4 regions of the Sphingomonas sp. BK036 genome follow, and region 1 is predicted to be linked to each of the others. Evidence: predicted binding sites of a transcription regulator. Region 1 holds the regulator's gene; each other region holds the start of a gene.
The links. The regulator LexA, encoded in region 1, represses DNA repair genes until DNA is damaged. The targets are predictions, from matches to a motif close to GTTCCNCNCTTGTTCT.
Positions count from the first base shown of each region.

Region 2: a site for LexA is predicted at 3,071-3,086, ahead of EV283_RS04325 (ribonucleoside-diphosphate reductase subunit alpha). Genes of this name have one in related genera too.
Region 3: a site for LexA is predicted at 3,759-3,774, ahead of EV283_RS16705 (S24 family peptidase). Genes of this name have one in related genera too.
Region 4: a site for LexA is predicted at 4,200-4,215, ahead of EV283_RS02750 (PA0069 family radical SAM protein). Genes of this name have one in related genera too.

Region 1 is NZ_SGXR01000004.1:626,697-632,460, forward strand. It holds gene gltX (glutamate--tRNA ligase) at 1-525, opposite strand, end outside; gene EV283_RS10040 (ComEC/Rec2 family competence protein) at 668-2,809, shown strand; gene lexA (transcriptional repressor LexA) at 2,800-3,483, opposite strand; gene EV283_RS10050 (molybdopterin molybdotransferase MoeA) at 3,552-4,733, opposite strand; gene EV283_RS10055 (energy transducer TonB) at 5,153-5,764, shown strand, end outside.
Region 2 is NZ_SGXR01000003.1:920,250-926,013, reverse strand. It holds gene EV283_RS04340 (ribonucleotide-diphosphate reductase subunit beta) at 1-391, opposite strand, end outside; gene EV283_RS04335 (hypothetical protein) at 452-634, opposite strand; gene EV283_RS04330 (DUF2171 domain-containing protein) at 712-972, shown strand; gene EV283_RS04325 (ribonucleoside-diphosphate reductase subunit alpha) at 1,073-2,992, opposite strand; gene EV283_RS04320 (PAS domain-containing protein) at 3,627-5,732, opposite strand.
Region 3 is NZ_SGXR01000007.1:182,660-188,423, reverse strand. It holds gene EV283_RS16725 (lytic transglycosylase domain-containing protein) at 1-229, opposite strand, end outside; gene EV283_RS16720 (hypothetical protein) at 226-594, opposite strand; gene repC (plasmid replication protein RepC) at 1,215-2,573, shown strand; gene EV283_RS16710 (replication initiator protein A) at 2,800-3,705, shown strand; gene EV283_RS16705 (S24 family peptidase) at 3,820-4,245, shown strand; gene EV283_RS19345 (hypothetical protein) at 4,242-4,736, shown strand; gene EV283_RS19340 (DUF4113 domain-containing protein) at 4,733-5,059, shown strand.
Region 4 is NZ_SGXR01000003.1:566,462-572,225, reverse strand. It holds gene EV283_RS02765 (CcdC protein domain-containing protein) at 1-325, shown strand, start outside; gene EV283_RS02760 (DMT family transporter) at 352-1,245, opposite strand; gene EV283_RS02755 (aminoacyl--tRNA ligase-related protein) at 1,443-2,978, shown strand; gene EV283_RS02750 (PA0069 family radical SAM protein) at 3,106-4,176, opposite strand; gene EV283_RS02745 (hypothetical protein) at 4,351-4,548, shown strand; gene EV283_RS02740 (carboxylesterase family protein) at 4,585-5,764, opposite strand, start outside.

The DNA.
Region 1 (5,764 bases):
GCCGTCCGAGCGGAGCAGGACGAGATCGTCGATCTCTTCGTTGCGGACTGTGACGGACCCCTGGACGCGGTCCTCGATCGTGACCGAGCCTTCCTGCGGCGCGCGGAGGCGGACGACGTGGGGAAGGTCGGGCGCTTCGCTTGCCGGGCGATCGCGCCACGGGCTGCGGATGCGCAGCGGCTTCTTCGCTGCCTGCGCCTCGGCGCGCATCGCGGCGATCTCGTCGTTGGTCATGTAGCAGCGATAGGCATGGCCGTTCGCGACCATCTCGTGCGCGACCTGCGCGTGGCGCTCGGCGCCGGCAAACTGCATCACCGCGTCGCCGTCCCAGTCGAGCCCGAGCCAGCGCATCCCGTCGAGAATCGCGTCGATCGCCGGCTGGGTCGAGCGGACCCGGTCGGTATCCTCGATCCGGAGCAGGAATTTGCCGCCATTCGCCTTGGCGAACAGCCAATTGAACAGCGCGGTGCGCGCGCCGCCAAGATGCAGGAACCCCGTCGGCGACGGAGCGAAACGGGTAACCACGGGTGCGGCCGAATTGGCGGTCCCCGTATCAGATATTGCGCCCAACCGCGGGTGCTCCCAGACTGTAGAAACGATGGCCGGATCAGCCGTCGCCGGCCCTAGCATGCGTCCTTGGCGGCGACAAATAGGCGTGCCGCCCTGGATGGCGGGAACGGGCCGCGCCATCGAGTGCTGGCTGGAGGCGGAGCGCGACCAACTCGTATTGTGGCTGCCGGTGATGCTGGGCGGCGGCATCGCGCTCTGGTTCGCGCTGCCCGATGCGGCGGCATGGCGCTCGGCAATCCTGGGGATGCTCGCGATCGGGCTCGCTTGTATTGCGACCGGGCGCGGTAGTCGCGCGGCGCGGGTTGTTGCCCTCGGCATGGCGGCGGGGGCGCTGGGGCTGGGGCTGATCTGGTTTCGCGCAGAAACGGTTGCGGCGCCCGTACTTGGTGGCCCTACGATCGCCAGCTTTTCCGCCAAGGTCGAGGTGATCGAACCCTTGGTGGCGCGCAAGCTCGTGCGGCTGACGCTGTTGCCGGTCGGGGAGGGGGCGGACAGCGCGGGGCAAGCCGTCGTCTTGCCGCACCGGATCCGCGTCAATCTGGCGGAGCGGGATGCGCCGGGCGGGCTTGGGACGGGCGCGATCGTCCGGCTGCGCGCGCGGCTCATGCCGCCGCCCCTGCCGGCGGTGCCCGGCGCCTATGATTTCGCGCGCGTCGCGTGGTTCAGCGGGATCGGCGCGACGGGGCGGGGGTTTGCCCCGGTCGTCGTGACGGTAGCGAGCGGATCGGGCGCGGGTATCCGAGTCGCGCTTTCGCGGCATATCGTCAGCCGGCTGGAGGGTAGCGCCGGCGGTATCGCCGCAGCGCTCGCGACGGGTGACGTCGGCGCGATCAGCGAGGACGATTCGGAGGCGATGCGGCGGGCGGGGCTGGCGCATCTGCTGTCGGTCAGCGGGTTGCACATCACCGCGGCGGTGGCGGCGACGATGCTGATCGTGATGCGGCTGTTCGCGCTCAGTCCGTGGCTGGCGCTGCATGCTCGGTTGCCGGTGATCGCGGCGCTGGCGGGGGCGGCGGCGGCGATCGGCTATACCTTGCTGACCGGAAGTCAGGTGCCGACGATCCGCTCGTGCGTCGCCGCGCTGCTGGTGTTGGTGGCGTTGGCGATGGGGCGGGAGGCGATGACGTTGCGGCTCGTGGCGACGGGCGCGATGTGCGTCATGCTCGTGCTGCCCGAATCCGCGGCTGGGCCGAGTTTCCAGCTTTCGTTTGCTGCGATCACGGCGATCATGGCGTTTCACGAACATCCGGCGATCCGGACCTTTTTCGGCGCGCATGACGAGGGGCGCGTCCGGAAGCTGGGGCGCGGGGTGGCGTCGCTGCTGCTGACCGGGCTGTTGGTGGAGGTCGCGCTGATGCCGATCGCGGTCTTTCATTTTCACAAATCGGGTTTGTACGGTGCGTTCGCCAACATCGTGGCGATCCCGCTGACGACGTTCGTCGTCATGCCGCTCGAGGCGCTGGCGTTGCTGCTCGATGCCGGGGGGATGGGCGCACCGGTCTGGTGGATGGTGCAGACGTCGCTCGATGCGCTGTTGTGGCTTGCGCACCGCGTGGCCGATGCGCCGGGGTCGGTGCGGGCCTTGCCGGCGATGCCAGTTGCGACGTTTGCGTTGATGGTCGTTGGTGGGATCTGGATTGCGCTGTGGCGGACGCGGTGGCGGCGGCTAGGCGGCGTGCCGTTGGCGGTGGGGGCGATCTGGGCGCTGACGACACCGCCGCCGGACATTCTGGTGACGGGAGACGGGCGGCATGTCGCGGTGCGGACGGCGGCGGGACTGGCGATGCTGCGGGACCGGGCGGGGGACTATACGCGCGCCACGCTGGCGGAAAATGGCGGGGTCGACGGCGAACCGTTGTTCCTGGCCGACCAGCCCGACGCGCGGTGCAGCCGGGATCTTTGCGTGACCGATATCGCCGGGGGCGGGCGGACGTGGCGGGTTCTTGCGACGCGGAGTGCGTATATGGTGCCGATCGACCAGCTGCTCGCCGCGTGCCGGATCGCCGATATCGTCGTCAGCGAGCGGAACCTGCCGAGGCGCTGCACGCCGCGATGGTTGCGGCTCGACCGAAATATCCTGCGGCGGACCGGGGGGGTGGCGGTGACGTTGGGATCTGGCCGGGTGGAGACCATCCTGTCGCCGGGTGACCGTCATCCGTGGCGCGATCCGCCGACGCTAGGCGCCGGACCTGGGCAGGCCCGGCGCTTCACCCCGGTGGCGCGTCGGTTTCAGTCGTAGCGGCGGAGGATGCCCGACAGCTTGCCCTGGACGCGGACTTGCGCCGGCGCATAGCGCTGGGGGTCGTAGGCGCGGTTGGCCGGGTCGAGGCGGACCATGGCGCCTTCGCGGCGGAAGAACTTGAGCGTGGCTTCGCTGTCCTCGATCAACGCCACGACGATCTCGCCATCGCGGGCGATATCGGTGCGGCGGATGAGCGCATAGTCGCCGTCGAGGATACCTGCCTCGACCATCGAATCGCCCGACACCTCGAGCGCGTAATGCTCGCCGGTGCCCAGCAACGCGGCGGGGACGGCGAGCATCGTGCTGCCTTCGAACGCCTCGATCGGGACACCGGCGGCGATGCGACCGTGAAGCGGGATCTCGATGACGTCGTTGGCGGGCTGTGGCGTGGCGGCAGCAGGCGCCGCCTTCACGTTCGACGACTTCGCCGCGACCTTCTTCTCGGGCTTTTCCGGACGTTCCGGCATCCGCAGCACTTCGAGCGCGCGCGCGCGGTTCGGCAGGCGGCGGATGAAGTTGCGCTCCTCGAGCGCGCTGATCAGACGGTGGACGCCCGACTTGGATTTCAGGTCGAGCGCGTCCTTCATTTCCTCGAACGACGGTGACACACCGGTATCGTTGAGGCGATCGTTGATGAAGCAGACGAGTTCGTGCTGCTTGCGCGTGAGCATGGCGGTTCTCCGTCCGGAACAGACGAGGAACTTCTATGGAACATAAATGGTGACGTCAAGCGCCGCCATTACGCAATGACGAGGATTTCCGCCGATTCGCCTGTGTTTGCCACCGGTGCGCTGCCGGGACGTACTATCAGGCAGGTCGAGCGGGCAAGCGTCAGGAGCATCGAGCTGTCCTGCATCGTCGAGGCATAGGCCTTGCCGTCACGCAGTTCGGCGCGGAGATAATCGGTCCGCGCGTTGTTCGCGGGCAGGTCTTCGCCGAGCAGCGCATGCGTCGCCTGCGGTAGCGGATCGCTTGCGCCCGCCATGTGCGCGACGACGGGTTTGACGAACAGGATCGCGGTGACGAATGCGGAGACCGGATTGCCGGGAAGCCCGAGCACCATCATGTCGCAGATCCTGCCGGCCATCATCGGCTTGCCGGGGCGCAGCGCGATCCGCCAGAAATCAATCGTTCCGCCCGCCGCCTCGATCGCCGGGCGGACGAGGTCGTGGTCGCCGACCGAAGCGCCACCGGTGGTGACGAGCAGGTCGGCCTCGACGCTTGCGAAAGCGTCGCGCAGGACGTCGAGATTGTCGGGGAGGATGCCGAGGTCGATGACGTCGACCGGCATGTCGGCGAGCATCGCGGCGAGCATGATGCCGTTCGATTCGGGGAGCGCGACGCCATCGGTGGTCGAGCCCGGCGGGACGAGTTCGTCACCGGTGGCGGCAACCGCGACGCGGACTCGGCGGTTGACGGTGAGGCTGCCATGGCCGCCGGTCGCGGCGACGGCGATGCGCGCGGGGCTGAGACGCTGGCCGGCCGCGATCAGACGCGTCCCGGTCGAGAAGTCGAGCCCCTTGCGGCGGGTGTTGCGGCCCAGCGTCGGCGGACCTTCGCCGGCGAGGATCAGCGTGGCGCCGTCGCGCTCGGCTTCTTCCTGGACCATGACGGTGTCGGCGCCCTCGGGGATTGCGGCGCCGGTGAAGATGCGGGTGGCCTCACCTGCGCCGACCGCGCCGGTGAAGGGCCGGCCGGCGGCGCTTTCGCCGATGACCGACCAAGGGCCGGGGAGGTCGACGAAACGGATCGCGTAGCCGTCCATTGCCGACAGGTCGGCGGCGGGTTGGGTGCGGCGGGCGAGGATATCCTCGGCGGCCCAGCGGCCGGCGGCGTCGCGCAGGGGAACGGTCTCATGACCGACGCGGGGGGCCATGGCGAAGAGGCGGGTCTGAGCTTCGGCGACGGGGACTAGGGTCATGCGTAAGTCTCTGTTTTCGGGCGGTTCTGAAAAGTGAAGTATAGGAAGTATAGACGCTGGGAGGTGTTTGGCGGGTCGCCGTTTGGGGCGGTGTCGTAGGGGAAGCGCGGGGGTGGGGCGGTATGTTCCGTGCTGTGCCATCGGTTTGGTGTGTAGGACAGGTGTTGTTGGGGTGGGGGGGTGTTCCGGTCTATTCGAGGTCAGCTCCTGCTTCCTTGTTCTCCCGCGAAGGCGGGAGCCCAGTCTGGGTCCCCGCCTTCGCGGGGAAACAGGGTGGGGCGGAGGGCGCTCGTTAGTATTTGGGCCTTCCCAATTGGGCCCCGGCCTTCGCCGGGGTGGAGGTAGTGGGGGCGTTGGCCAGCTTGCGTTCATGCGGTGAGGGGCTTTTCTGGTGCGCAATGACGCACCAGATCAATAGGATGAGTGCAACGCAGCCACGGACGAGAGACAGGATCGGCGCAGCGATCGGGGCGGTCGTGTTGCCGGGGATGCTTGGCTATGCGCTCCTCAACGGGCTGGTCGTGCCGATGCCGGCGGCGGTCGGGGAGGCGTTGAAGGTGTTTGGGGTGGCGCCGCCACCGCCGCCGCCGCCGGTCGAAAAGGTCAAGCCGCGGCCGTCGCCGAGCCGCAAGCCAGAGGGGGCTGCATCGCCGCCCAATCTCAAGTCTAAGGCGACCGAACTCGTGGCGCCGCCGCCGGTCGTGCCGATCGTGGTGCCGCCGCCGGTGGTGGTGGCGGAGAAGGCCGGGCTGGGCGCGCAGGCGACGGCCGGGGCTTCGGACGTGCGTGGGCCGGGGACCGGGAGCGGGGGGATCGGCAATGGCACCGGGAGCGGTGGGTCTGGCGATGGCGACGGTGGAGGTGGCGAGGAGACGCCGCCGCAGTGGCGCAAGGGGCGGCTAAAGGACTCCGACTATCCGCGCGAGGCGGCGGAGACGGGGATCCGGGGGCGGGTGTCGGTGCGGTATGTGGTCGGGATCGATGGTCGCGTGACGCGGTGTCGGGTGACCGGGTCCAGCGGGAGCCGGGAA
Region 2 (5,764 bases), on a different contig from region 1:
TTTCCTTCATCTCGGCATATTCGAGGAAGGCGCCATATTCGCTCTCGGGCATGCCGATCGTGTCGAGCAGATGGCTGTAGGCGGCGATGTGGACCGTCTCCATGTTGCTGAACGAGGTCAGCATCATCTTGATCTCGGTCGGCTTGAACACACGGCCGTACTTCTCGTGGTAGCAATCCTGCACCTCGACATCGGCCTGCGTGAAGAAGCGGAAGATCTGCGTGAGCAGGTTGCGCTCGTGGTCGCTGAGCTTCTGCGCCCAGTCGCGGCAATCCTCGCCCAAGGGCACTTCCTCGGGGAGCCAGTGGAGCTGCTGCTGGCGCTTCCAGAATTCGAACGCCCAGGGGTATTCGAACGGCTTGTACTGCTTGGAGGCGTGAAGGAGGGACATGGGGTAAGCCTTTCGGGAAATCTGTCGTAAACTGGGGAAACTGGTGGGGTTAGCGGTGCGTCATATCTGCGTGCTCCATCGCCACATCGCGGCGGCGGACATGGCGAGCACGATCGCGCCCGAGGTGAGCATGATGCCGATCATCCTGAACGCATAAGTCTGCGGTTCGGTGATCGTCGGCGAGCGCAGCCGCAAAAGAAGCGCGGTGCCGACGATTCCGAGCACGGCCGCGACCGCGAACATGATAGCTGAACCATACGTCATGCGACCAACTCGCGCGGCGCGCGTTCAGCACCCATACTCAACACAGGAGAACGACCATGGTCGATGCAACCCAGATTCAGGAACATGCCGAAGTCATCGGTGCGGACGGCGTCCATGTCGGCACGGTCGACAAGGTCGAAGGCAACCGCATCAAGCTGACCAAGAAGGACTCGGGCGCGCAGGTCAACGAGGGCACGGGCAGCCATGAAGGGCATCATCACTTCATCTCGCTCGGGCTGGTTGCGGATATCGAGGACGGCAAGGTCCGCCTGTCGGCCAACGCCGACGTGGCGGTGACGTTCGAAGAAGAGGCCTGACCCGCTGGCGGTACGCGTAACGCGTACCGCCGAGCCTGCTTGAACCCCGGTCCGCGTCGTGCGGGCCGGGGTTTTTTGCGTCAGGCCGCAGCGAAGGGCCTTACTGACAGGCAAGGCACTCATCGTAATCCTTCGATTCCACGTCAATCTGACGCAGGTCGATGGTGTTGTCCGCCTCGACCCCGCCCGCGAACCCGGCGCGCTGCACCGACTTCGAGCGCAGATAATAGAGCGACTTGATGCCGAGCTCCCAGGCGCGGAAATGGAGCATCAGCAGGTCCCACTTCTCGACGTCCGCGGGGATGAACAGGTTCAGCGACTGCGCCTGGTCGATATAGGGCGTGCGATCCGCGGCGAGCTCGAGCAGCCAGCGCTGGTCGATCTCGAACGAGGTCTTGTAGCAGTCCTTTTCCTCGACCGAGAGGAAGTCGAGATGTTGGACCGACCCGCCCTGTTCAAGGATCGAGTTCCACACCGCGTCCGAGTTCTTCGACTTCTCGGCGAGCATCTTCTCGAGATACGGGTTCTTGATCGAGAAGCTGCCCGAGAGTGTCTTGTGCGTGTAGATGTTCGCCGGGATCGGCTCGATGCACGCGCTGGTGCCGCCGCAGATGATGCTGATCGACGCGGTCGGTGCGATCGCCATCTTGCAGCTGAACCGCTCCATCGCGCCGACATCGGCGGCGTCGGGGCAGGGTCCGCGCTCGATCGCGAGCTGCATCGAGGCTTCGTTCGCCTGGCTGCTGATGTGCTTGAACATCCGCAGGTTCCACGACTTCGCCATCGCGCCCTCGAACGGGATGCCGCGCGCCTGGAGGAAGCTGTGGAAGCCCATGACGCCGAGGCCGACTGAGCGCTCGCGGCCCGCCGAATAGGCGGCGCGCTCCATGCCGGGCTCGTGGCGGTCGATATAGTCCTGCAGCACGTTGTCGAGGAAGCGCATGACGTCCTCGATCAGGCCCTTCTCGTCCTTCCACTGATCCCAGGTTTCGAGGTTCAGCGACGACAGGCAGCAGACCGCGGTCCGCTCGTTGCCGAGGTGATCCTTGCCGGTCGGCAGCGTGATTTCCGAGCACAGGTTCGAGGTCGAGACCTTGAGGCCCAGCTCGCGGTGATGCTTTGGCATCGCCTTGTTCACGTGATCGGCGAAGACGATGTAGGGCTCGCCGGTCTGTAGACGCGTCTCGACGAGCTTCTGGAACAGCGAGCGCGCGTCGACGGTGGCGCGGATCGCCTGGTCCTTCGGCGAGCGGAGGTGCCATTCCTCGCCGTTGCGGACGGCTTCCATGAAGTCGTCGGTGATCAGCACGCCGTGGTGCAGGTTGAGCGCCTTGCGGTTGAAATCGCCCGAGGGTTTGCGGATCTCGAGGAACTCCTCGATCTCGGGGTGCGAGACGTCGAGGTACACCGCAGCCGAGCCGCGGCGCAGAGAGCCCTGCGAGATGGCGAGCGTCAGCGAATCCATGACGCGGACGAACGGGATGATGCCGCTGGTCTTGCCGTTGAGGCCGACCGGCTCACCGATGCCGCGGACGTTGCCCCAATAGGTGCCAATGCCGCCGCCGCGCGAGGCGAGCCAGACATTCTCGTTCCAGGTGTCGACGATGCCGCCGAGGCTGTCGGGGACCGAGTTGAGATAGCAGGAGATCGGCAGGCCGCGGCCGGTGCCGCCGTTCGACAGAACGGGGGTGGCGGGCATGAACCAGAGCTTCGAGATCGCGTCGTAGAGGCGCTGCGCGTGGCCGGCGTCATCGGCATAGGCCGAGGCGACGCGGACGAACAGGTCCTGATAGCTCTCGCCCGGGAGCAGATAGCGGTCCTTGAGCGTGTCCTTGCCGAACTCGGTCAGCAGCGCGTCGCGGCTGTGATCGACCTCGACCGGGTAGATCTGCGCGCGGACGGAATGGCTGTCCTGCGCCTGGCGCGGTGCCTTGGGGGCCTCGGCTGCCGGCGTTTCGGTGGTCTGGTCGATCGTATCTGTGGTCATGTCGCTATCCCGGCTGCTGTTTCTGAAATCCATCGAAACCGCTCCTAGTGTTCTGTATTCGTTCGAATCGGTCGCCTGTCGCCATGCTACCATCGGACGAGCCCAAACGGGAGAACAAAAAGTGACCATCGCGACGGTGGAAGGCGCGCTTACGGTCAAATCGCATAGGGCTATGCAAGGGTTGTTCTACCAGCGATTGGGTTCGCCCCCGAACGCAACCCCAAGAGATTGTGCCAAACCGCGAAGAGACGCAAGGGGGTGAGGGGGTGGTTCGGGGCTCGGTTCGTCGCGTTCGGCTGAGCACTGGCCGACCGGTATATTCGCGACGCGTGGAGTTCTGCGGGGTTCGCGATGTGCAAGGGGACGAAGCGGGAACGAAAAATTATTTCGGGCTGGGAAGTGGCAAATGTTTCTTCGCGAACGGCAACGTTGCGACGGCCACTAGATCTGGGGGCCGCGAGCGTGGTCCTGCGTGATTCCTGGACCCCCGCCTTCGCGGGGGAACGGGAATTGCCAGGAATCCCGACCATATCACCACCACACCACCCCGGCGGAGGCCGGGGCCCAATTGGGGGACGTCGCAAACCGAGCGGTGCGCGTCGTTACTGCGACCTTTCCATTTGGGCCCCGGCCTTCGCCGGGGTGGACGGGGAGGGTCTCCTACCCGCTACCCCTCGATGATCGTGCGGATCTGCGTGGCGAGCGCGTCCATCGCGAACGGCTTGGTGATCATCGACATGCCCGGTTCGAGAAAGCCCGACGCCAGCGCTGCGTTTTCCGCATAGCCGGTCATGAACAACACGCGCAGCCCGGGACGCATCATCCGGCCGGCATCGGCGACTTGGCGGCCGTTGAGCCCGGGTAACCCGATATCGGTGACGAGCAGGTCGATCCGCTCCATCGTCCGCAGGCGGTCGAGCCCGGCCGGGCCGTCATGCGCCTCCACCGCCTGATAGCCGAGTTCGCCGAGCACATCGACGATCAGCGCGCGGACGACCGCATCGTCCTCGACCACCAGCACGATCTCGCCCGCGTCGGTGACATGGTCCTGAGTCAGGCCGGGGAGCGGCTCGCCCCGTTCCGCCGCGCCATAATGGCGGGGGAGGTAGAGCTTGATCGTCGTGCCGTGGCCGACCTCGCTGTAGATCCTGGCATAGCCCTCCGACTGGCGGGCGAAGCCGTAGATCATCGACAGGCCTAGACCCGTGCCCTGGCCGATCGGCTTGGTGGTGAAGAACGGCTCGAACGCCTTGGCGATCGTGTCCGCGCACATGCCGGTGCCCGTGTCGGAGACGCAGATGCAGACATAATGCCCCGGCCGGACGTCGCGCTGGCTGGCGACGAAATGGTCGTCGAGCAGCGCGTTGCGGGTCTCGATCGTCAGCACGCCGCCATCGGGCATCGCGTCGCGCGCGTTGATGACCAGGTTGAGCAGCGAGTTTTCGAGCTGGTTGGGATCGCACAGCGTCGTCCACAGACCGTCCGCGAGCACCGTCTCGAACGCGATCTGCTCGCCGGTGGTGCGGCGGAGCAGGTCTTCGAGCGAGGCAATCAGCGCGTTGGCCTGGACCGGGCGCGGATCCAGCGGCTGGCGGCGCGAGAAGGCGAGCAGGCGGTGGGTCAGCGACGCGGCGCGGTTGGCGGCGGTGGTCGCGCCGGTGATGAAGCGATCGAGTTCGTCGATCCGCCCCTGCGCGACGCGGCGCTGGACGATCTCGAGGCTGCCGGTGATGCCTTGCAGCAGATTGTTGAAATCATGCGCGATGCCGCCGGTCAGCTGGCCGACCGCCTCCATCTTCTGCGCCTGGCGCAGCGCCTCCTGCGCCTCGATCAGCTCTTGCGTACGGTCGCGGACCCGCTGTTCGAGATCCGCGTTGAGCGATTGCAGGTCCTGTTCGAGCCGCTGGCGGTCGGTAACGTCCGCGCCCTCGACGAACACGCCGACGACCGCACCCGTCGCGTCGCGGATCGGCTGGTAGACGAAATCGACATAGCGATCGTTGATCGGCCCGCCGGGTTCGGCCTGGACGGCATAGAGCATGCCCGTTGCGGTAAACGCGACGCCGCTGGTGAACACCCCGTCGAGCAGGTCGAGAAAACCCTGTTCGACCGCGTCGGGCAGTGCCTCGGCGACGGTGCGGCCGAGCACGTCGCGGTGGCCGATCAGCTTGTCATAGCCGGGGTTGGTCAGTTCGAAGCGATGCTCGGCGCCGCGCAGCATCGCCATGAAGGTCGGCGCCTGCGCGAACATCTGGCCCATCCGCTCGCGTTCGTCGCGCAGCGCGCGTTCGGTCTGGACTCGCTCGGTGCTCTCATAGGTCGAGCAGAACATGCCCGCGATCGCGCCGGTCTCGTCGCGGAGGGGCGAATAGGAGAAGGTGAACCAAGCCTGCTCGTCATAGCCCTTGCGGTTGGTGAGGAGCGGCAGATTCTCGAAGAACGACGCTTCGCCGCCCAACGCCTTGTCGACCAGTGGACTGATATCGCTCCAGACATCCGCCCAGACATCCGCAAACGGCCGGCCGAGCGCGGCGGGATGCTTGTCGTGCATGATGCGTGCGTAATGGTCGTTGTAGAGGAAGCCGAGCTCGTCCCCCCAGCCGAGGCACATCGCAAATTCGGACGCGAGCATCAGCGAGACGATCGAGCGCAGCGACTGCGACCAACCCGCGATCGGGCCGAGCGGCGAGGACGACCAGTCATGCGCGCGGATCATCGCGGCCATCTCGCCGCCGCCGGTCAGGAAATCGGCCTGGGCCGTCTGTGAAGTCATCTCAAGATCCTGCCGGGTCGCGCACCGGGTCG
Region 3 (5,764 bases), on a different contig from region 1:
TCTGTGCGATCCCGAGATCGACGCTGTACCCGGCCGCAATATACCGCCGTGCAGTCTGCGCCGCGTCGATCGCGGTGCCCATCGGCGGGGGATTCTTGCCGCTATTTACCCCGATCGCGAGCGGATCGAACTTGCTCTCGGTATGGGCGACGGACAGCAGCGTCTCTGGCGCGACGCTTGGAGCGCATTGTGCGGCGAGCGCGAGGGCGGCGGGAAGCGAGATCGTCATGGACGCACTTCGGCGCCGGGTTGATTGGCCTCGCCCGACGGGACCGTCTCGATGTTGGCGAGCGAGTAGCGCCTCTGCGTCCCGTTCGAGAACGTCATCACGACAAAGCGTCGGCTTGGGGAACTCTGGTTGTAGACTTTTGCCTTCAAGACACCCCCGCCAGTGCAGGTCGGGAACGACTTCCCCATCGCGAGCTGCGACCAGAGCTTGGTGATCGGTGCGACGCACTGCGTAAACTGGGTCGCGCCCCCCGGGTTGGACAGGCAGAGCAGAACCTCGCAGCCCCAGTCGCTGGCCCGCACCGGAGCGGACCAGCCGCCGGTCAGCCCGGCTACTGCGCAGATCGTCAGAAATGCTCGCTGCATCTCAACCTCCTGTCCAGGAATAACGTCTAACTGTTATTTATGGACAGGTGCAACCTCGAAAGGCGGTATCCGACGTAGTTCGCAGCAAAAGTTTGCTCGTTTGATCGTGGTTTACCACCGGTTCGTCTGACTTTTGGTATCCCAATAGGGGGAGCGTGCTTTGTGTGACGGCATGCCCGAAAGCACGAGTCCGATGACGAAGCGTCCGCATATGCACGGCACCACGGACGCCTTACCCGGGACGATCTGCGTGATAGCACGAACATTTTCTGATCGTTCTGCCCGAAAGCACGAGCATCGGCCGCAGTCGCGGGTCTTGCGATGGTTAAGCATCGTCCCTGCGTGCGATCACGCGATTCGTTGCTGTTGGGCAGCCGAACGCAAGATCAGCAGCCGCCGGATCGGGGCCTGAAGCCCCGCGCCGGTGCAACGTGATGCAGGGAGAAGCCGTGCTGACATGAAAAACCCGGCACAAGGCCGGGCTTTTCGAAGGGTGCCCGCTAGGGGCGAGGTTGCAGTCACTACCTAGCCGAGACTTCCCTTCATCACAAGCATCGAGCGCCTCACGGCGCATCGAGGAACTGTGTCCGCACGGGCTCCAAAAGGGGAGTTACCGAACGATGTCCTATGCTCAACAGCCGGGAGCCGGCTTCCGCCGTTTCGACGGTGCCGCGGCCGAAGCCGCCAGACTGGCGGTCGAATTCCGCGGACTGCCGGACAATTACGGCCATGGCCAAGCGCTGGCCGCATTCAAGCGCGCCGCCTCCTACCTCGATATTCCCCCAAGTGTCGTCCAGCTCATCGACGTGATGTTCGCATGGACGAAACCCGAGGACTGGAAGCCTGGCCGGGAGCCGATCGTCTGGCCGCGAAACGAGAAGCTGGCCCGTGCACTCGGGCTCAAGGTGCGACAGGTTCAGAACATTCTCGATCGAGCGATCCGGCTCGGCCTCATCAGCCACAGGGATAGCCCCAACGGCCATCGTGGCGGCGTGCGAGGTGCCGACGGGCACATCAAGTGGGCTTACGGCATCGTGCTCAGCCCGATTGGTACGCGGATGGAGGAGTTTCAAGCGATCGCCGAGCGCGGCGCACACGCCGACGAGCGTATCGACGCCCTCAAGAAGCGTTTGTCGGCCGCCCGACGGCGTATCGCGAGCTTGGCGCAGACCGTCATCGATCACGGCTTGTCGGGCACCAAGGCCGACGAGGAATTGGCACTGGCGCTTAGCGCGACCCGGCAGATGCGCAATGTGCGCGATGACGCGCTTCTGACAGGCTGTGTAGAGCAGATCGAAGGCCGCGGCCGTGCGCTTGAAGTCGTCGTAGCCGCGGCGCTGCGGCAGCTTGAGGCCGCTAACGAGGTTCACGAAACGTATGATATTGCATCCACGGATGCGAAAGATTGCATTCACTCTACAACTACAAACCAACTCCCAACTGCTAAAGCAGTTACTGGTAATAGCTCGGCGGGAAGAAGTAGCAGAACCTATGCTGCAGGGTCTCCCCTTCCCCAGTCCGATGTCGAGGATGATCTGGCGAAGCATGGTGTCGACCCCAGCTTCATCGAAGCGGTCACCCCGGAATTATGCCATGGCTTCCGGTACGACACTCGCCAATGGGGCGACGTCATCCATCTGGCGGAACGCTTGGTCGAGCAGAACGCGATCACCCGCCACGCGTGGCTCGAAGCCTGCCGTTTGATGGGCGATCGAGGGGCCGCTGCCGGGGTCATCGCGACCGTGTACAAATATCAGGCCGGTGAGGTGCGCCGCCCCGGGGCCTATCTCCGCGGCATGAGCGAGCGCGCGTCGAAGGGCGAGCTCAACCTCGGGCGAACGTTCCATGGGTTCAAGGACCAGCGCCGGACCGTGGCGATGCGCGGGATGCAGGAAGGCGGGGATCCTAGTTCGGTTGGCGAGATCGCACGCCGTGCCCTGTCGCGATCCTTCGTGCTTTCGGGCAGGTCGTCGTACTGAGCGTCTGGTCGTCGACCAAGCTTGCTTCGCATCACGCGATGCCCGAAAGCACGAGCGATTATCGTTGTCCTTCTGAGTCGGTGGCCCGGTTGACAGCAACACCCTGGCTTGGACCGGTAAATCCTCGTGCTTTCGGGCACGTCGTCACGGTCTATAGCTGCGCTGTGGGCCAAAAAGCGGTATTGGATCGAGCGGCGCACAAAGTCGGTGCGGGAGGGGCGTAGGTATGAGCACCAAACAGTCCGTCATCATCAAACAGGGCAACCTCTTCGAGGTCGACAGCCCGCTCCACGGCAAGGTTCGTGGTGAGCGAAGCGTGATGGACTTCCCCTTCTTTGCTCTCTCGAAGGTCGCCGTTCACAAGCCTCTCGTCTATGAGCAGGAGAATGTGAAGATCGAGATCCGTCCCAGCGCGACCGGGATCGCGACGATGTATGACAAGGAGATCATCCTCTACATCGCATCTCTCATGGCGCAGGAGATTTCGCGCGGAGGCGAGGTCGGCCAGGATTTTACCTTCACTGCACATGATTTCTTTCGCATCACAGGCGTCGCGCGCCCCGGCAAGCGCGATTACCAGCGCTTTACCGACGCGCTCGAACGGCTCCAGGGGACGCAGATCAAGACCAACATCCGTACCGGGGCGCAACAGGACAAAGGCTGGTTTTCGTGGCTGGCGGAAGCCGCGGCAAATTACATCACGCTTCCCAATGGCGAGGAGCAAATGCGGGTCGTGAAGGTCCGATTATGCGCCTGGCTTTACCGCGCGATCGAGCGCGACGGTCATATCTACTCGTACCACCACGACTATTTTCGACTCGGTACGATCGAACGCCGCCTGTACGAGATCGCGCACTGCCACTGCGAGGGTGAGGCGATCGAGATGCCCATCGAGATGCTGTCGGCCAAGGTCGGCTCGGCGTCGTCGCTATCAAAGTTCAAGCAGCATCTGAAGGAAGTCGAGTCGGACGATCGGTTGCCGGAATATGCGGTGACCTTGAAGGATGTGATCCCCGAGACGCCACGGATCGACAGCCGGGGTCGTCGAATCACGAAGCCCGACACCGTCGTCGTCCTGACCCCGCGTACGCGCCGTTCGACCCCTGCCCTGCTGGGAAACGCGGCGGCCTGACTGCCGTTGCATGCCTTTCACCTTCTCTTAAACGCGACTGCAGCGATTCACCTGTTCCCAATATGTTCTATTTCGAGATAGGAAGGGCTCTCTTCCCATTATGGAATGGTCGCCATGTCTCCGGTTCGCCTCCATCATGTCCCGATCGAACTGGTGCTGCACGAATTCGCGTTCCTACTGATCAAGACATCGGCGGGCTTCCCGTCCCCGGCCCAGAACGATCTGGAAGAGCCGATCGACCTCAGCGCGCGGCTCGTGCAGCATCCCGCCGCGAGCTACATCATGCGCGTCGACGGTAATTCGATAACCGGTGCCGGAATTTTCCATGACGATTTCAGCGTCGTCAACCGAGCCAAGGAGCCGCGAGCCGGCGCAATCGTCGTTGCGCTCGTCCACGGCGACCGCACGTTGAAACGTCTCGCGCGGATCGAGGGGCGGTTCTGGCTCATTCCCGAGGCGGACGGTTATCCGCGCATCATCGTCGACGAGAATGTCGAGATCTGGGGCGTCCCCGACGGGGTCGCACGTCGGTTGCCATGACAACCCCGATCGCGCTTATCGACTGCAACAACTATTACGTCTCGTGCGAGCGGGCGTTTGACTCGAGTTTGATTGGCGTACCGGTCATCGTTCTAAGCAACAACGACGGCTGTGCGATCGCGCGCAAGCTGACGGATCTTGGGATTAGAACCGCCGAGGCGTTGCGCGACATGCCGATGAAACAAGCGCGTGGAATCGGGACGGTCGTGGTGGAGCGGCTCGTTGTCGAACTGCGCGGTGTCCCTTCCGATGCAGTCGAAACGATCGAGCCGCAGCGAAAGGGCATGGCCGTCACTTGGTCATTCGGAACGCCGGTCATCGACTTCAGCACGCTGATGGGCGCCCTCTCGCAATACGCAATGCGCGCCGGCGAGAAGCTGCGCCAGCATGGCCTTAACGCAGCGCGCCTCACCGTCTTCTTCCATCCCAATCGCACAAGCCCGATCGTCCGCAGTATGGCGCGACCCGCACGATTACGCTTCATCCGATGACCAGCGATAGCCTGGAGTTGATCCATGCTGCGCGCCGCGGTGCCGAGCACGCATGGCGCGACGTATACGGCATCACCAAGGCGGGGATCATGCTGGACGATCTGGTAGCAGCAGAACTTCGCCCGCGGACGCTGTTCGAAGGCGACACCGAGCGGCGCGAGCGCGTTATGGGGGCCTTGGACGAGATCAATGGTCGGATCGGCAAGTTCGCCGCTGTGCCGGCGTCACAGGGATTCCGACGCGAGTGGAAGGCACGCAGCGAAATGAAGTCACCCAACTACACGACCCAGCTTTCCGAGGTGCCGCGTGTTCGTGCCGGCTGACCTCCCCCTCCCCTCGGATAGTCGCCGGCAAACAGGTCACCGCGCGCACGGCGCCTGAAAGCATTGGACCAGCGCCGGCGACGATGCTCGGTCGCGTCATGAACCCTGTGGCAGCGCTGGCAGAGTGCCGCGAGGTTATACTGAGCACTGTTCGTCGGATCATGATCTAGGTGCGCGCAGGCCAACACGACCCGCGTTGAGCGGATGGATGCGATGATGTTGTCACCGGGCAACCTTACCCTACGTCCGCGCCCATCGCGCCAGATACTGCGGTTTGGATCCCACCACCGCCCGTCGCCCAGATGTACGACGACCTTCCCGTGCGGCCTATGGCAATGATCGCAGCGCCGCTTGGCACGCCTGAAGCGAACGAGCTGCGACAATTCGCGCCAATCGATCGGATAGAGCCAGCAATGTTCAGGCCGGATCAGCATGAGACAGCAATTCTGAGTCATCCCAGTGAAGAACGAAAGGGGAAAGTGAGGCGTTTTGAAAAGCGTTGGCGCCGTGCCGTTCGTCATCGACAACGCACCGACCACGCCGCGGCAAACTCCAGTTCCATTGTATACAACGTCGCTTGCCCGTTTGCGGGCGGCGCAGTTACAGAACCTGTGTCTGTGGGGACATGGATGGGGCGTGCAAACGCCGAAGCAAGAGCCGGTTCGAATAGACCGTTGGCGAACGCGTATGTCCAAGCCACTCGGC
Region 4 (5,764 bases), on a different contig from region 1:
TTGCGCGTTGGCGCTCGTGATGGGGGCGGCGCTCGGCTGGCAGCGCGGCAAGATGATGCGGATCGCGATCGATCCCGACAGCCACGCGCTCAACACGACGTCGTCGCCCGCCGCGGTCCTGTTCCTCGTCGCGATCGTCGCGGTCCGGACCGGCGCGCGCGCGGTGATCGGTGATGGCCACGCGCTGCACCTCGATCCGTTCGCGATCACCGACATGCTGGTCGCGCTCGCGCTTGGCCTGTTCACCACGCAACGCATCGAAATGTACCTGCGCGCCAAACGGATGCTGAACACCGCGCGGGGCCTACCCACTTCGTCGGGATGACGGGCTCGTCAGTGAACGGGGAACCCTCACGCAATGGCGCTATCCGTCTCTTGCTGCCGGCGGACATGCTCGCGCCAGACGATATACAGCCCGCTCGCGACGATCACCGGCGCACCGAACCACGTCGCCTTCGCGGGCAACGTGTCGAACACCAGCCACCCGAGCAATGTCGCCCACAACAGGCTGGAATAATCCATCGGCACCACCACCGACACTGGCCCGAGCCGCAACGACGTCGTCATCGCAATCTGCGCGAGGCCACCGAAGATCCCGACGCTCGCCAGGCACGTCCATGCCACCAGATCATGCGCCTGCGCCGCTCGCCCATAGAACACCGACAACGGGATCAACGACAGCGCCGAGAACCAGAACACCGTCGTCAGTGCGCTCTCGGTCTTGCCGATCTGCCGCAACAGGATCGACACGCTCGCCGTCCCGAACGCGCCTGCCAGCGCACACCCCGCACCCCATAGGGGAAAGTGATCGCCGCCCGGCTGCGCAACGAGCAAGACACCCGCAAACCCGGCCGCCACCGCAGCCCAACGGTGCCACCCGGTCGGCTCGCGCAGCACCAGCGCGCCGAGGATGGTCGCGAAGATCGGCACGGTGAAGCCGATCGTCGTCGCCTCCGCCAGCGGCAGCGCGACGATCCCGTTGAACGTGAACGCCATCGCCGACAGTCCGACCACCGCGCGGATGATATGTGCGGGGAGGCGCTTGGTTGCGATCGAGGGCAGGCCGGGCCCGGCGAGGATCACGCCTGACACCAGCAGACACGCGCCGAACTGTCGGAAGAACAGAATCTCCGACACGCTGGCGCCGTGTCGTTCGGCCAGTTTAATCGCGCTATTCATCAGCGCGAAGATCACGACCGACAGCAACCGCATGCCGATGGCGGGAAGGATGCGGTCTGAGGGCATGCGGGACACCTACGCAAACCACGCCCGCGATCCCACCCGAAACTCCCGTCAGCCTGACGAAAGTGAGGATCCACAGCCAGAAGCGCTGCGGGTGGTATTCTGGATCCTGACTTTCGTCAGGATGACGGGAGGGCGGGGGTGGGACGCCCTCGCAACGCATAGTGACGAACCCAACTGCACCCGCTATCCGCGACGACATGATAAAGCGCGCACTCCCCGTCACCCGCGAGGCGGATTTCTCCGCCTGGTACCAGGCCGTCATTTCGGAAGCCGACCTCGCCGAGGAATCGGGCGTCCGCGGGTGCATGGTCATCCGCCCCTGGGGCTATGGCATCTGGGAGCGGATCCAGCGCCTGCTCGACGACCGGATCAAGGCGACCGGCCACGAGAACTGCTATTTCCCGCTGTTTATCCCGCTCTCCTATTTCGAGAAGGAGGCCGAGCATGTCGACGGGTTCGCCAAGGAAATGGCGGTCGTCACGCATCACCGGCTGAAGGCCGACGGCTATGGCCGGCTCGTCCCCGACCCCGACGCCAAGCTCGAGGAGCCGCTGGTCGTGCGCCCCACGTCCGAGATGGTCATCGGCGCCGCGTTCGCGCGCTGGGTCCAATCGTGGCGCGACCTGCCCGTGCTGATCAACCAGTGGGCCAACGTCGTTCGCTGGGAAATGCGCACGCGTATGTTCCTGCGCACCAGCGAGTTCCTCTGGCAGGAGGGACATACCGCGCACGCCACCCCGCAAGAGGCGCGCGACGAGACTCTCAAGATGCTCGAGGTCTATCGCGACTTCGCCGAGGAGTGCCTCGGCCTCCACGTCGTCGCCGGCGAGAAGCCCGAGAATGAGCGTTTCCCCGGCGCCGTCGCGACCTATTCGATCGAGGCGATGATGCAGGACGGCAAGGCCTTGCAAGCCGGCACCTCGCACTTCCTCGGCACCAACTTCGCGCATGCACAGAACATCCGCTTCCAGAATGCGGGCGGCGAGTTTGAGCTGTGCAACACGACGAGCTGGGGCGTGTCGACACGGATGATCGGCGGCGTCATCATGGTCCACGGCGACGATGACGGCCTGCGCGTGCCACCGATGATTGCGCCGTGGCAGGTGTTGATCGTGCCGATGCTGCGCGACGTGCCCGAGGACGCGGCAATCATCGACTATTGCAAGGCGCTCCAGGCCGAACTGGCGAAGCAGTCCGCGCTCGGCGAGCCGGTCCGCGCGCTACTCGACCTCAAACCCGCCAAGGCCGCGACAAAGCGCTGGGGCTGGGTCAAGAAGGGCGCGCCGATCATCATCGAGGTCGGCGGGCGCGACGTCGCTGGCGGCAATGTCTCGGTCATTCGCCGCGATCGTCTGTATCGTGAGGACGGCAAGCTCGACAGCAACGTGGTCGCGCGTGCCGATTTCGTCGGCGAGGTGTCGGGTATGCTGCACGACGTGCAGGCGACGCTCCATGTCGAATCGGTGAACCGTCTCAAGGCCAACATCGTCCCCGTCGACGATTTCGCCGCGCTCGAATCGCACTTCGCGGACGGCATCAAGAACCCCGGCTGGGTCGACGTCCGCTGGTCCAAGCCCACCGGTCCCGCGCTGGAGACGGTCGTCACCCGCCTGAAGGCGCTCAAGCTCACGATCCGCAACGCGCCGATGGGCCAGACCGGCTGCGATAACGGCGCGTGCATCTTCACCGGCGAGCCTGCGGTTGAGCGCATCCTGATCGGCCGCGCCTACTGATCGATCGCGATCCGGGCTAGCGTATCGCGATCGACGCCGGGCTATCCTCATCCTCCCCTGGCGGGGGAGGATGGTTGATCGGTACCCGCACCGTTCGGTCGATCGTCAGCCCGTCACGCCCGCGCCCTCAGAACAGCTCCCCCTGCGGCCCCTTCGGCGCGCGGAACAGGTCGCTCCGCAGCGCGATGCGCTCCTGGTTCAGGCGATGTTTGGCGCAGGCGATCCGAAATCGCGTCGTCAGCAGGTCTGCCCAAGGCCCTTGTCCCTTCATCCGCGTGAAAAAGTTCGGGTCGTTGTCCTTGCCGCCGCGCAACGACGCGATCGTCGTCATTACCTTCCCCGCGCGATCGGGGAAATGCTCGTCGAGCCATGCGCGGAACAAGGGGGCCACTTCGTGCGGCAGGCGCACGGGGATGAAGAACGCGCGGGTCGCACCCGCTTCGGCGGCGCGCGCGATGAGAGTTTCGATCTCGTGATCGGTGATCGCCGGGATCACGGGGGAGATCGACACATAGACCGGCACCCCCGCATCGGCGAGTTTGCGCACCGCCGCCAGTCGCCGCTCGGGATGCGGCGCACGCGGTTCGACTGTCGACGCGATCTTCGGATCGAGCGAGGTGATCGACATCGCCACCGCCGCCAGCCGCTTCGCCGCCATCGGTGCCAGCAGGTCCAGGTCGCGCACGACTCGGTCGGATTTGGTCGTGATCGTCAACGGATGATCGGTCTCTGCCAACACCTCGATGATGCCGCGCGTGATCCGCCAGTCGCTCTCGATCGGCTGATAGGGATCGGTGTTCGTCCCCAGCGCCATTGGCGCGGCGACATAACCGGGCTTGCCCAGCTCCGCGCGCAACAGCGTAGCGGCGGACGGTTTGGCGAACAGCCTGCTTTCGAAATCAAGTCCCGGCGAGAGGTCGTGAAACGCATGGCTCGGGCGCGCGAAACAATAGATGCAGCCATGTTCGCAGCCGCGATACGGATTAATCGAGCGATCGAACGGGACGTCGGGCGAGGCGTTGCGGCTGATGATCGTCCGCGGGGTCTCGACCGTCACCGTAGTGCGAAGCTTCGGTGCGATCCCGTCGATCCCCTCGCACATGTCGAGCCAGTCGCCGTCCGGCTCGGTCTGCGGCAGGTTGAAACGCCGGCTCTCGTCGTTGCGTGTTGCGCCGCGAACTGGTCGACCCGTTGTCATCGATCAACAATACGCCAGCGACGCGAACAAAGATAGAACAAAACAATGGGACGCACACCGTAACAGAGCAGAAATCTTGATCTAGGTTTATTAAACTTGTCAGCCATTATAAAGACTTGCGTGCCGGACGAATGAGCGCTCGCGACCTGCCGGGATATCGCTTAGGGCGGCGGGATGACGGGACAAATTACCACGGTGGAGCGGGCATTCGAACTGGCACGGTCGGGCGAATGCGAGTCGGTCAATGCGCTGCGTCAGCGGTTGCGGCGAGAGGGCTATGACGCAGTGCATCTTCATCTGCACGGCGCGTCGATCAACAAGCAGCTCGTCGACCTGATCCACGCGGCGCGTGGCGGGTCCGCCCTCGCATAGGACAGCGCCCGCGGCGCAGCAGGGACGGCGCGGGTTCTAACGCTTGTCCTCGACCAGTGCCGCGCCACCGCTCGAGTCGAGCTCGAGCATTTTCGGCGCGCGTGCGCTCGTTGCTGGCCAATGTGGTAGGCCCGCCCCGTTCGGATCGCCGCGCTTCACGAAATTGACTAGGTAGCTGCTCGCGGTCCGGCCCGCCGCCCGGTCGGCCGCACTGGTATTCGTGCCATATTTGATCGCGGCGGTATCGAAGAAGAACGGAATGTCGGATGCATGCGATGCACCAGCGGTCTTGTCGGTCCGTGCCGATGTCGCGACATAGGAGAACCGGTAATAATAAATCGGCACGCCTTTCGCGGCGAGCAACGCCGCGGTGTCGCGCGCGCCCTCGATCATATAGCCTTGCGGACCGCCGATATCGTCGCTGGTCGCGCCGATCATTACCGGAACCCTAGCAAAGTTTCCCGCTTCATACGCCGCGACCGGATCGACCGCGATGCGGCCGTCGACGACGGGCTTGCTGTAGGTTTGCGGTCCCGAGCCGGGGGTGAACATCGCCGCCAGGTTCAGCCCGTCGGTCACTTGATCCGCCGAAAGCCGCCGAAGCTTTGCGAGCGCCTGCGGATCGTCGGGCGCGATCCCCTTCGACTGCGCGAACGCAACGCCGACCGCCTCGGCAGACTCGATCGTGCTGGCAGGCCCGGTCCCGGGGCCGCCTGACATCACCACCGCCTTATTGAACGTCCCGCGGGCCATTGGTGACGTCAGCAGCGTGTGGACCGACATGCCGCCCGCGCTCTCGCCGATGATGGTCACATTCGCAGGGTCACCACCGAACGCGGCGATATTATGCTGTACCCATTTCAGCGCCGCGAGCTGATCCATATAGCCGTAGTTGGCGAGCAACCCCCGATCCGGATCCTCGCGGGTCAATCGCGGATGCGCGAACGTGCCGAACCGGCCGAGGCGGTAGTTGAAGCTGACGACCAGGATGCCCGACTTGGCGAGCGCGCTGCCCGAATATGTCGGCGGCGATGACCCGCCATTGACGAAGCCTCCACCGTAGATCCACACCATCACCGGCAATTTGGACGAGGCACCGACGGGCTTCCACACATTGGCGTAGAGGCAATCCTCGGCCGGCGGCGTGCCAAGCGGCGCGGCATCGCTCGGGAAAGGCTTTTGCATGCAATCATTGGCGTAGCGGCTCGCGTCGCGT